Regions from separate parts of the Micromonospora sp. DT201 genome, predicted to be linked through region 2. Evidence: riboswitches for the same ligand, from Rfam matches in the RefSeq annotation. Region 2 holds a riboswitch; each other region holds the start of a gene.
What was found. A riboswitch is a leader RNA that binds a small molecule or an ion and turns the genes downstream of it on or off. The one in region 2 is predicted to bind S-adenosylmethionine.
Positions count from the first base shown of each region.

Region 1: it holds a riboswitch for S-adenosylmethionine, as region 2 does, so the genes downstream of both, ACLQ28_RS24605 (aminotransferase class V-fold PLP-dependent enzyme) here and ACLQ28_RS21645 (ABC transporter substrate-binding protein) in region 2, are expected to answer to the same signal.
Region 3: it holds a riboswitch for S-adenosylmethionine, as region 2 does, so the genes downstream of both, thrC (threonine synthase) here and ACLQ28_RS21645 (ABC transporter substrate-binding protein) in region 2, are expected to answer to the same signal.

Region 1 covers NZ_JBNCKP010000017.1:71,056-75,407, forward strand. The annotation lists gene ACLQ28_RS24600 (FUSC family protein) at 1-780, shown strand, start outside; gene ACLQ28_RS24605 (aminotransferase class V-fold PLP-dependent enzyme) at 845-2,119, opposite strand; SAM riboswitch class IV at 2,166-2,286, opposite strand; gene ACLQ28_RS24610 (PrsW family intramembrane metalloprotease) at 2,310-3,788, shown strand; gene ACLQ28_RS24615 (hypothetical protein) at 3,813-3,980, opposite strand; gene ACLQ28_RS24620 (GroES family chaperonin) at 4,065-4,352, opposite strand, start outside.
Region 2 covers NZ_JBNCKP010000014.1:18,449-22,800, reverse strand. The annotation lists gene ACLQ28_RS21655 (amino acid ABC transporter ATP-binding protein) at 1-402, opposite strand, end outside; gene ACLQ28_RS21650 (amino acid ABC transporter permease) at 399-1,190, opposite strand; gene ACLQ28_RS21645 (ABC transporter substrate-binding protein) at 1,230-2,111, opposite strand; SAM riboswitch class IV at 2,386-2,497, opposite strand; gene ACLQ28_RS21640 (amino acid transporter) at 2,585-4,352, opposite strand, start outside.
Region 3 covers NZ_JBNCKP010000017.1:51,563-55,914, forward strand. The annotation lists gene ACLQ28_RS24510 (hypothetical protein) at 1-61, shown strand, start outside; gene ACLQ28_RS24515 (ArsR/SmtB family transcription factor) at 224-529, opposite strand; gene ACLQ28_RS24520 (DMT family transporter) at 621-1,589, shown strand; SAM riboswitch class I at 1,657-1,792, shown strand; gene thrC (threonine synthase) at 1,804-3,090, shown strand; gene ACLQ28_RS24530 (GNAT family N-acetyltransferase) at 3,478-4,352, shown strand, end outside.

The sequences.
Region 1 (4,352 bases), on a different contig from region 2:
GTCACGCTGAGCCCCTCCACCCAGAACCTGGAGATCCCACGCTTCGTCGACGCCTTTCTCGGCGGTGGGGTCGCGCTGCTGGTCACGGCGGTGCTGCTGCCGCTGAACCCGCTCCGGGTGATCAACCGGGCCGCCCGGCCGGCGCTGGACCTGCTCGCCACCCAGCTCGACATCACCGCCGCCGGGTTGCGCAGCCGTGACCGTGCCAGCGTCCAGCGCGCCCTGGATCGGCTGCGCAACAACAAGGACGAACTCGACACGCTGGCCGAGGCGATCGAGGGCGCGAAGGAGACGTCCACCCTCTCCCCGGCCCGCTGGCGCCGCCGCAGTGAGCTGATCCACTACGCGGAGGCGGCCGACCCGATCGACCGGGCGATGCGCAACACCGGCACGCTGATCCGCCGATCCGTCACGTTGATCGAGGACGAGGAGCCCGTGCCCGATCCGATGCCGGACGGGATCGGTCACCTCGCCGAGTCGGTCCGGCTGCTCAAGAACGAGTTCGCCGCCGGTGAGGAGCCGGCGAAGGCCCGAGAGCGGTCGCTGCGGGCGGTCAGCGAGGCCGGCCGGGCGTACGGCGCCGGGGTCGGCTTCTCGGGCAGTGTGGTCATCGCCCAGATCCGGACCACCGCCAGCGACCTGCTGGTGGCCTCGGGGATCGAGCAGGAGGAGGCAAACCGGTGGATCCGCAGCGCCTTCGGGGAGCAGGAGCGGCCGGTCGGTGAACCGGCCGAGCCCGACGAGGCGCCGAAGCCACCCACGGCCCCGCCGGTGGGCTGAGCAAGGCCCAGCCCACCTCGGCGAGCTGCGCCCTCAGCCCAGCCCACCTCGGCGAGCTGCGCCCTCAGCCCAGCTCGGCGAGCGCGGCGAGCAGCCGGTCCACCTGGGCGGCCGTGCTGCCCAGGCCGATGCTGGCGCGCAGCGCGGTCGGCGGCAGGTCCTGCCGGCCGGTACGCCTCGCCGCCTCGCTGAGCAGACGCCGGGCCAGCGGGTGGGCGCAGAACAACCCGTCGCGTACGCCGATCCGGTGCTCGCTGGCCAGCCGCGCGGCGACGTCGGCGGAGTCCCAGCCGACGACCACGAACGAGACGATGCCGACCCGGGGCGCGTCCGGGCCGAAGGTGCGCAACTCCACCACACGCGGCAGCGCGGCGATGCCGGTCCGCAGCCGGGCCAGCAGCGCCTGCTCGCGGGCAGCCAGCGCGGCCCGATCGGCGTCGCCGAGCGCCGCGCACACGGCCGCCAGCGCCACCGCGCCGAGCAGGTTCGGGGTGCCACCCTCGTGCCGAGCCGGACCGGTCGCCCAGGTCACGTCATGCGTGGCCGGACCAACGCGGCTGGTGGCGCCGCCACCGGCCAGGTACGGCTGGGCGGCGTCCAGCCAGTCCGCCCGCCCGATCAGCACGCCCGCACCGAACGGCGCGTACAGCTTGTGGCCGGACACGGCCAGGTAGTCGACGTCGAGCGTGAGCAGGTCGACCGGCGCGTGCGGGGCGAGTTGCGCGGCGTCGAGCACGATCCGGGCACCGTGCCGATGGGCCACCTGGGCCAGCTCGGCGACCGGCCACCGCTCACCGGTCACGTTGCTCGCACCGGTCACCGCGACCAGCACCGGCAGCGCCGGGTTGCTGCCCCGGCGCAGCTCGGTGAGGGCGGCGGCGAGGTCGCGTACCGCCCCGGCGGGGTCGGAGGGCACCGGCAGCCGCACCGAGCCGCGCGGCCAGGGCAGCAGGTTGGCGTGGTGCTCACCCGCGAAGGTGACGACTGTCGTGCCGGCCGGCACCGCCCGCGCCAGCAGGTTGAGCGCGTCAGTGGTGTTGCGGGTGAAGATCACGTGATCGTCGGCGCGGGCGCCGAAGAAGTCGCCGACCGTCTGCCGTGCCTGCTCGTAGGCGAGGGTGCAGCGCCGCGACAGCGCTCCCGCGCCACGGTGCACGCTGGCGTACCAGGGCAGCAGTTCGGCCACCGCGTCGGCGGCGGCCTGCGCGCACGGTGCGCTGGCCGCGTAGTCCAGGTTGATCTCGCCTGGTACGCCGAGGACGTCGAGCGGCCGCGACGTGGCCAGCGTGGGCGCGGAGTCGAAGCGGGTGGGCAGCGAGGGAACGAGGGTGACGGGCATGCCGGAACCTCCGGGGTCAGGGACCCCGGGTGCGGCATCGGGACGGGGTCCGCGCTTGCCCAGCACACCGATCGGGCTGGGCCCGGTCATCACCCGGGGCACCCCACCGCGAACTCGACGAGGGTTGCCGGCCAGCAAGCCGGGGCTGAACGCTGGCACTCGTGACCTGTCGGCAGCATAGCGGCTACCGATGCGACCGGACCAGCCGGCAGCGGATGGCTACGCTGACCGCATGGCCGACACCCCGCCCGGTTCACCTTTGCCGTCGTCGCCCGCACCCACGACACCTTCCGTCGGCGAGGCATCCCGGATGCCGCTGCGCCGACTGGGCTGGCGGCGGTTCCTGGCGTTGGCCGGGGTGGTGCTGTTCATCGCCGCCTGCGCGGTGTTCATGGTCTTCACGCTCGGCCAGTCACTCGGTGTGCAGGCCCTGCTGATCGGGGTGGCTGCCGCCATCCTGCCGGTGCCGGTGCTGGTCGCCTGTTACCTCTGGCTGGACCGGTACGAACCGGAGCCGCTGAAGTATCTGATCTTCTGCTTCGCCTGGGGAGCGTTCGTCTCCACCGCCGCCGCGCTCACCGTGAACGACTTCGCGGCCAGCCGCTTCGCCGACTGGGGCCTGCCGTCCGCGCTCACCGGGGTGCTGGTGGCGCCGTTCATCGAGGAGCTGACCAAGGCACTGGGCCCGATCCTGCTGCTGGTGTTCCGCCGTCGCCAGTGGTCCGGGATCACCGACGGCCTGGTCTACTGCGGGCTGTCCGCGGTCGGCTTCGCGATGGTGGAGAACATCCTCTATCTGGGTGGGTTGGGCTTCGCGTCCGGTGCCGACCGCTATGGCCCGGCTACGGGCATCCAGCAGGTCATCTCCATCTTCATCCTGCGGATCCTGCTGTTTGGGTTCGCCCATCCGCTCTTCACCTCGATGACCGGTATCGGGCTGGGCATCGCGGCGCGGACGGCCGACCGGAGGGTGCGGGTGCTCGCCCCGATCGCCGGCCTGCTGCTGGCGATGATGTTGCATGGCACGTGGAACCTGCTGCCCACGCTGACCCAGGCCACCGGCGAAGCGTTGATCATGCTGTACGGCTTCCTGGGCCTGATGGTGCCGGTCTTCTTCGGCACGGTGGGGCTGGCGGTGTGGCTGCGCGCCTGGGAGGGGCGGCTCACCGAGCGGACCTTGCCGGACTACGTACGTGCCGGCTGGCTGAGCCCACCCGAGGTCGCCGCACTGAGCAGTCTCGGCAGGCGGCACGCGGCCCGTACCTGGGCGCGGCGGGTGGCCGGCGACGCCGGGGTGCGGGCGATGCGCGGCTACCAGTCCGCCGCCACCCGGCTGGCCCTGCTGCGGGACGGGGCGCTACGCGGCCTGGACCGCAAGCCCGCCGACCTGGAGCGGACGGCTCGGGAGGAGCGCGAGCTGCTGGACGCGATCAGCGCGTACCGGTCGTTCTTCGTCGGTCGGGACCCGCAGGCCCCGGCGGGGGTCTGGGACGGCAGCCGCTACCACCTGCGCTTTCCGGACGGTACGCAGCGTCCGGTGGACGCGCCGGACGAGCCGGTGGTGCCGATCCCGGTGGTGTTGGCCCCTGCTCCGCCTCCGGTGGGGTACGCCCCGCCCGGCTGGCCCGGTCTGCGTTCGGCGGCGCCGTGGCCGCCGGGTCACCCCTGACAGCCGGCGCCCCGGCTGGCTGATTCAGGTCATCAGGGTGGTGAGGAAGTCACCGAAGCCCTGGAACATGGCGATCAGCGCAGCCCCGATCGCCTTGAACATCTGCGCGGCGCCGTCCGGCCGGAAGGCCATGAAGTAGATCAGGAACGCGACACTGCCCCAGGTCAGCAGCTTCTTCACGAAGATCGGCATCGTCCCTCCCCAGGGCCACGGTCGCCGGATGGCTTCCCGTCGTACGGCCGGGCAAACGGTGCGCCGGTGGCCGGGGGAGGTGCGTCAGAGGTAGAGGCCGGTGGGGTCGTTCTCGATCCGCTCGGCGGCCACCGCGTGCACGTCGCGCTCCCGCAGCAGCACGTACCCGCGGCCGTGCAGCTCGACCTCGGAGCGGTCGTCGGGGTCGAACAGCACCCGGTCGCCGGACACGATGGCGCGTACGTTCGGCCCCACCCCGACCGCCGTGGCCCAGGCGAGGCGCTTACCGACCTGGGCGGTCGCCGGGATGACGATGCCGGCGGTGGAACGGCGCTCGCCCTCGCTGCCCTCCATCCGCACCAGCACGCGGTC
Region 2 (4,352 bases):
GGCCAACCCCACCAGCTCCAGTTGGGCCCGGGCGACCGCCTCCGCCTCGTCCTCGCCGAGCTTGCGGAGCCGGCGCAGCGCGAGGGTGACGTTGCGCAGCACGCTCATGTGCGGGAAGAGGTTGAACTGTTGGAAGACCATGCCCACCCGCTGCCGCAACGCGTCCGGGTCGTCGCCCAGCACGCTGCGCCCGTCCAGCAGCACGTCGCCGCGGTCCGGCTCGATCAGCCGGTTGATGGTGCGCAGCAGGGTGGACTTCCCCGACCCGGACGGGCCGATCACACAGGCCGTCGCCCCGCGCGGCACGGTGAGATCGACACCGCGCAGCACCCGGTTCGGCCCGAAGGCGAGGTGCACATCGCGTACGTCGAGGCTGACCGAGGTGGTCGTCGCGGTGGTCATCGCCGGTCTCCTTCCGTTGCGGCGGGCAGCGCCGACGCGGTGTCGTCGTCCTGGTCCTCGTCCTCGTCTGACGGTGTGGTGGTTGGCCGCCCGTTGCGTAGCCGCCGGTCGATCCAGTTGACGACGTGCGTCAGCGGAACGGTCAGCACCAGGTAGCAGAGCCCCGCCAGCAGCAGCGCGGACTCGTTGCCGGTGGTGGCCGCGTAGTCCTGCCCGATCCGGAACAGCTCCCGCTGACTGGCCACCAGGCCGAGGAAGTAGACCAGGCTGGAGTCCTTGATCAGGGCGATGAGCTGGTTCACCCAGGCCGGAAGCACCCGCCGGATGCCCTGCGGAATGATCACCAGCCGCATCGCGTCGGCCCAGGAGAAACCGAGCGCACGGGCACCCTCCAGCTGGGCTGCCTCCACCGACTGGATGCCGGAGCGGAAGATCTCTCCGATGTACGCGGCCGCGATGAGCGACAGCGCCAGGATTCCCAACGGGTAGGGGTCCGGCCCCCAGACCTGCATGCCCAGCGGGGCCAGCCCGACGCCGATCAGCAGGATCGTCGCCGCGGCCGGAAGCCCTCGGAACACGTCGGTGTAGACCCGCGCCGGCCAGCGCAGCCAACGGCTGCGGGAGATGCCGGCGACGGCCAGCAGCAGGCCCAGCACCGAACCGAGCAGGGCGGCGGAGACTGCCAGGATCAGCGTGTTGGGCAACCCGACGGTCAGCATCTCGGGCAGCGCCTCGCCCATCGCGTGCCAGTCGAAGAAGGTCTCCCACAGGGTGCTCAACGGATCCATCGGTCGCCTCTCCTACCGCCCTGCTCGCTCATCACCGGATCAGGAAGCGGCCGACGCGGACGCCGACGGCGTGGCCGCCGCGGACGGGGCCGTCACCGTGCCGCTGCCCGGCTTGAAGTCCGCCGGGATCGGCCGGCCCGGGTAGTACTGCGCCTGCAACCGGGTCCAGGTGCCGTCCGCGATGACCTCGTCGAGGCCCTTGTTCAGTGCCTCGCGCAGCTTGTCGCCGCCCTTGGCGACGGCGTACGCCGTCGGTGCCGGGCTGAGCTGCTTCGCCGCAACGGTGATCTTGCCGCTGCTGTCGGCGGCCGACTTCTCGCCGATCTCGGCCGGGGCGATCCACGCGTCGGCGGTGCCGGCCTTGAGCTGGTTGATCGCGCCGTTGTAGTCCGGCACCCGCACCGGGTCGAGCTGCTCGCCGGTGGCGTAGTCGTCCTGGACGGTGCCCTGTACCACCACGACCCGCTTGCCGGCGAGCTGGTCGAAGCTGGTGATCGGAGAGCCAGCCGGCACGTCCAGGCCGAAGTAGCCGAAGTCGTAGCCGTTGCCGAAGTCGACGGTCTTCTTCCGCGCCTCGGTGATGGTGATCGAGGAGCTGCCAACGTCGAACTTGTGGTTGTTGACCTGGGAGAGCAGGGCGGAGAAGTCGGTGCCGACGAACTCGACCTTGAGGCCGAGCTTGCCGGCCACGGCGGTCAGCAGGTCGTTGTCGAAACCGGTGAACTTGCCGTCCTTGAGGTAGACGTTCGGCGGGGCGTCGGTCAGCGTGCCGGCCCGCAGCACGCCCGGCTGCGCCAGGCCGTACGGGTTCGCGGTGGCGTCGGACGAGCTGTCGCCGCCGCAGGCGGTGAGGGTGGTGGCGGCCAGGATGGTGGCCGCGCCCAAGGCGGCGGCGCGGGTCAGGGCAGGAAGAAATCGCACGGGTGTCTCCGGGAAGGTCGCGTCTCGGCGCGCACGGACGTACGCCGCCGACGGTGCGCCCGCTGGGCGTACCGCTGGAAAGGGTTCGGGAAAGGGGTGCGCTAGTGCGTGATGCCGCGGCGACAGGCGGCGCCGCACATTCGCATCATGTCCACGTGCCGTCGCCGGGTCAGTGCCGGCGAGGGCCAACCGGCGCGGAAATCCGCGACGTCGGTCAGTGGGGCGGTGCTGAGGATGCGCATGGTTCTCCCGGGTCTGTGCTGACCTGGGTGCCAGGCCACGCTTGCACCGGCGTCGTGCCGGTGCCTGGTCTTCACCCGGGGCACCCCACCGCGGAGGAGGGTTGCCGGCCAGCGAGCCGGGGCTTCGCGCTGGCACTCATGACCTGCGGCGAGGCTAGCAGCACGCCCGGGTAGGTCGTCCAGTCGTTATGACCACGCTCACCGTGCGCGACGAGCTGCCCCGCCCGCAGGTCAGCCGGCGTGCACGTGCGGTCGACGGTGCGGGTCGGGCTCCTGGCGGCGCAAGATCTCTCGGGTCACCGAGGCGATGGCACCCTGTCCGAACGCCAGGTAGCGCAGGAGGTTGCGAGCCGGTCCGCCCTCGGACCACTCGAAGTAGATGTGGGGGCGCCGACGGCTGCGGTCGCGGATCTCCAGCAGCAGGGCGGCGAGCGCGGTGGGCACCGAGGAACTGGCCAGGCTGAGCACCGGGAAGCGGCCGTCGGCCACGCTGCCGCGTACCAGCAGCTCGGTCTCGAAGTCGGACGGGTCGGTGACCTGGACCTCGACGAAGATGACGTCGCTGTCATCGGGGAAGTCGTTGTCCGCCATGGTTTGCGCCAGCTTGGCGCGGTACTCCGCCGCGTCCCGGCGGTCGGGATCGTGGGCGATGAGCCGGATTCGCCGTCCGGCCCGATCGTCGATCATCCGCGTCGCGGCGGGGTCCAGTTCGATATGGTCGACCCGCAGCTCATAGGCCCGCATCAGCCGGGACAGCACCGACACCAGGATGATCCCGCCGATGAAACAGGCCGCGATCTTGACGCCGTCGGGACGTTCCGCCACGTTCGCCAGGGTGGTGTAGACGAAGATCACCGCGATGGTTCCGAACGCGATGGTGCGGCCGCGCTGACGCCGCCGCACCGCCGCGAGCGTCACCGCCGTCGCCGCCGAAGTGATCAACACCAGGACGCCTGTGGCGTACGCGCCGCCCTGCGCGTCCACGCTGGCCTCGAAGACGACCGTGATCAGAAACGCCACCGCGGTGAAAACCAGCACCAGCGGCCGGACGGCCCGAGCCCAGGTCGGAGCCATGCCGTAGCGGGGCAGGTAGCGGGGTACGAGGTTGAGTAGACCGGCCATCGCCGACGCCCCCGCGAACCACAGGATCCCGATGGTGGACAGGTCGTAGACAGTGCCGAACACCTCGCCGAGGTGCTCGTGCGCCAGGTAGGCCAGCGCCCGGCCGTTCGCCGGTCCGCCCGGCTGGAAATCCTCCGCCGGGATCAGCACAGTGGTCGTCAAGCTGCTGGTGATCAGAAAGGCGCTCATGATCACCGCGGCGGTGGTGAGCAGTCGGTGCGCCCCGCGGATCCGGCCCAGCGGTCGAGCCTCGGAGTCCTGTGGGTCACCTCGTACGCTCGGCATGACCGCCACCCCGGTCTCGAAGCCGGACAGGCCCAACGCCAGTTTCGGGAAGAGCAGCAGCGACAGCCCGACCACCATCCAGGGATCGCCGTGGCCGGTGGTCAGCGTGGTGGTCCAGTCCCCGACCGCGCTCGGGTGCGTCACCACCCGCCACAGCGCGTCGCCCATCACCACCGCGTTCAACGCCAGGTAGACCGCGACCAGGACGACGGCGATCCCGATGGCCTCGCCGAATCCCTTGAGGAACACTGCGCCCAGCAGCGTCAGCAGCAGCAGCGTGAGCAGCACCTCGTGTCCCTTGAGCCCGCTCGGCCAGAACGGGTTCTCGTCGAGGTGCGCGGTCGCGTCGGCGGCCGACAGGGTGATGGTGATGATGAAGTCGGTGGCCGCGAAACCGAGCAGCACCAGCACCAGCAACTTGCCCGGCCAGTAGCTCAGCAGGCGTACCAACATCGCGATCGAGCCCTCACCGTGCGGGCTCTCCACCGCCACCCGGCGGTAGACCGGCAGCGCACCCAGCAGCGTCACCAGTACCAGGACCAGGGTCGCCACCGGCGACAGTGCCCCGGCGGCCAGCGCCGCGATGCCCGGC
Region 3 (4,352 bases), on a different contig from region 2:
CACACCCAAAGACGCCGGTCTGCGGCGGCTGCAAGACCGAATCGCTCCCGCCTCAAAGTAGCGGGACGCCGCCTTGGTGACCCGCATGGGTCGCGGGGGCCAGGTCCAGGCAGCACTTTCGGGGAAACTGCGGCCTGGCGGCGGTTTGAGGCGACATCTTCACCGAAGTTGCGCAAACCTGGCACGCTCCGCTCGTTGCGGGCCGAGCGGACCCCGGCCGACGTCAGCTCCGGCCGGGTTGAGTGAGGACCGCGTCCAGTAGGCCGGGGTAGAGGCGGTCCAGTTCGTCGCGGCGGAGCCGGACCAGGCGGCTGGTGCCGGCGGCCCGGGTGCGGGTCAGGCCCGCCTCGCGGAGCACCTTCAGGTGGTGGCTGCGGGTCGCCTTGGAAACGCCGAAGTCGAAGCTGCCGCAGGCAAACTCACCGCCTTCGGCGAGTGCCCGGACGATCTGTAGCCGCACGTCGTCCGCGAGTGCGGCCAGCACGGTGGTGACCGGTATGTCGGTCAGGTCGGGTTCGTGCGGCTCCATGTGACCAGTGTAACCCTTGTTCGACAATCATCGAACGACACCCTATGGTCGGTGTCGTTAGTTCGACGATACTCGAACATTGGAGTTGACGATGCGATCCCGCGCCGCCGCCTACCCGCTGCTCGCCGTGCTCGCTTGGGGCGTGATGTTCCCGGTCCTGGCCAGTGCGCTGACCCGGATCGATCCACTCAATCTGACCACCGCCCGCTACCTGCTCGCCGCCGTCATCCTGGTCGCCATTCTGCTGCTCCGCGAAGGTGCCGGCGCGCTGCGGCCCGGAGGCCGGGCTGTCGAGATCGTGGTGCTCGGCGTGGTCGGCTTTGCCGGCTTCAACCTGCTCACCAACCTGGCGCCCGATCACGCCGCCCCGCAGCAGATCTCCCTCTTCGTGGCCACCACCCCCGTGATCACTCAGCTGGTCCGCTGGGCCCGCGACGGCGTACGGCCGAAGCCGCTCCTGCTGGCCCTCTCCCTGGTGGCGCTCCTCGGAGTCGGCCTGGTGATCACCCGCGGGAGCCTGGCCGGGCTTGACCAGTTCGGTCTCGGCGGTCTGATGATGATCGGCGCGGTGCTCGGCTGGGGCATCTACACGCACGGTGCCAGCCGGTTCGGCACCTGGTCGCCGTTGCGCTTCACCACGCTGACCGCGCTCGCCGGCACGGCCGCCATGCTGGCCGCGAGCATCGGCGCCGACGCCGTCGGCTGGCAGCACGCGCCGGCCGCCGCCGACCTCGCGGCGGTCGCCCCGCAATTGGCGTACGCCGTGATTGTCGCCGCCGTGATCGCGGTCCTGGCCTGGAACACCGGCGTGCAGCGGCTCGGTGCCGCCAACGCCGCGCTGTTCATGAACCTGGTCCCGGTGACCACCTTCGCGATCCAGATCGCCCGGGGCTACCGTCCGGAGCCCGTCGAACTGGTCGGTGCCGCCATCACGATCGCCGCGCTGGTCGCCGCGAACCTCGCCACCAGGGCGCGGATCCGGCCTTCGGCCCTGCCGCAGTCCACCGCGGTCACGGACCCGATCGCGGTGGTCGACCGCGTGGCGGTCAGCGCCCGCTGACCCACGCACTGGGATCTGCGCTGGATGCTTCGCCCGGCTTTGCATAGACTCGGCAGCACAACTGAATACCTCATCCAGAGGGGCTGAGGGATACGGCCCGACGACGCCCCGGCAACCACCCCGCGCGCTCACCGCTGAGCGACAGGCGGGGCAGGTGCCAATTCCGTCCCCGCCGCACCGTGCGATGCGGGGAAAGATGAGAGGACTCCTCGACATGACGTCGACGCTCGCCGCCTCCGCCATCGACACCTCCACCAGCCCTGCCCGCGCTCTGGTGTGTCGCGCCTGCTCGGCCCGCTACCCGCTGGCCGCCCAGCACGCCTGCTACGAGTGTTTCGGCCCGCTGGAGGTCGACTACGACATCGCCGCCCTGGCTGCCGTCACCCGCCAGCAGATCGAGGCCGGCCCGAACAACATCTGGCGGTACGCGGCGCTGCTCCCCGCCGGTCAGGACCCGGCCAGCCGGGTCACCCTCGACCCGGGGCTGACCCCGCTGGTGGCGGCCCCGCACCTCGCCGCCGAGCTGGGCATCACCGCGCCGCTCTGGGTCAAGGACGACAGCGCCAACCCCACCCACTCGTTCAAGGACCGCGTCGTCTCGGTGGCGCTCACCGCCGCGAAGGCGCTCGGCTTCACCCGGTTCGCCTGCGCGTCGACCGGCAACCTCGCCAACTCGGTGGCCGCGCACGCCGCCCGCGCCGGGGTTCCCTCGGTGGTCTTCATCCCCAGTGACCTGGAGCAGGGCAAGGTCATCACCACGGCCGTCTACGGCGGCGAGTTGGTCGCCATCGACGGCTCGTACGACGACGTCAACCGGCTCTGTGGCGAGCTGGTGGAGACCGACGAATTCGAGGACACCGCGTTCGTCAACGTGAACGTCCGGCCGTACTACGCGGAGGGCTCCAAGACGCTCGGCTACGAGGTGGCCGAGCAGCTCGGTTGGCGGATCCCGGCGCAGGTGGTCATCCCGATGGCCAGTGGTGAGCTGCTCACCAAGATTGACAAGGCGTTCTCCGAGCTGGTGGAGATCGGCCTGGTCGAGGCCCCGGCCGGCGGCTGGAAGGTCTTCGGGGCCCAGTCGGCCGGCTGCAACCCGATCGCCACCGCTCTGCACGCCGACACTGACACGATCACCCCGGTCAAGCCCACAGGCATCGCCAAGTCGCTCAACATTGGCGACCCGGCCGCCGGCCTCTACGCCCTGGAGGCGGTCCGCCGCACCGGTGGCTGGATGGAGTACGCGGACGACGACGAGATCCGCGCCGGCATCCGTGATCTGGCCCGCACCACGGGTGTCTTCGCCGAAACCGCTGGCGGGGTGACCGTCGCGGTGCTGCGCAAGCTTGTCGAGTCCGGTCGGCTCGATCCGACGGCGGAGACCGTCGTGTTCAACACCGGCGAAGGTCTGAAGACCATCGACGCGGTGGCCGGCCAGGTCGGGCCGACCCACCACATCAAGCCCTCGCTGCGCGCCGCCCGCGACGCCGGCCTCCTCGGCTGACCCCACCCGCACACCTGTCGCGCCCGTCCCGGTCGCCGGGAGATTGATCGACTCCGTTTCGGCGACGTGGCGGTATTCCGGGCGCCTGGACACCGCCACATCGGCGAAACGGAGTGGATCATGCGCTGGGTCGGGGTCGCGTAGAGGATGGACCGCCGGGTAACTGGCTTTTAGCTGTGAGTGTGGAAAACCCGCCGCTCTGGACTTGACGGCAGGAACCGGACGGCGCAAGATGCTCCGTGCGGGAGGGCATTTCGCCGAAGACTTTTGAAGTTCTTGCGACCCAACGCCGGAGGCGTTGTGCGAGTGTCCCTCCCGACCACGTTCGATCGGGCCAGCGAATAATTCGCTGGCCCGATCGCTTTTCCAGGGCGCACGCTCAGCGGCATGAGCATCATGATCGCGTCGTTCGACGGCGCCGACCGGGCTTCGGTCGACGAGGCGTACCTGATCGGGGCCGCGGCCAGCGTCCTCGATCTGCCGGACTTGCCGCCGTTTTGCCGGCGCCGCTTCGACGCAATGTTCCACTCGCCGATGCCCGGTAGCCAGTCGCTCTGGGCGTTGGCCCGACTGGACGGGGTGCCGGCCGGCTACCTTCGGCTGGACCTGCCGCAGCTCGACAACACCGACAACGCCACCGCCGATCTGGTGGTGCATCCCGAGCTGCGGCGGCGGGGCGTCGGCCGGGCACTACACGAGTACGGGGTGCGGCTGCTGCTGGAGCACGGACGCAAGCGGGTGGTCGGGATGACCGTCTCCGCGCTGCCCGACGGGCCCGCCCGTAGCGTGGCGGGCGACGCGTTCGCCGCCTCGACCGGCGCTCAGCCCGCACTTGCCGAGGTGCGTCGCCGGCTTGAGGTCGCCGAGATCGACCGGGTCGCGTTGCGAGCGGCGCTGGCGGAGGCCCGGCCGCGGGCCGAGGGCTACAAGTCGGTGTGCTGGCAGGGTGCAACCCCACAGGAGTACGTGGCGGACATCGCCTACCTCGACGGCCGGCTGCTCATGGACGCACCCATGGGTGACGTGCAGTGGGAGCCGGAGCAGGTGGACGCCGAGCGCATCCGCGGCAACGATCGCGCCCTGGACGCCCGGGGCCGGCGGCGCTACCACCTCGGGATGCGGCACGAAGCGTCCGGCCGGCTGGTCGCCTGGACCCTGCTGGACGTGGGCCCCTCCGCCGACTGGCACGCCTTCCAGCAGATCACCCTCGTCGACCCGGCTCACCGTGGGCACCGGCTCGGCCTGATCGCGAAGGCCGAGAA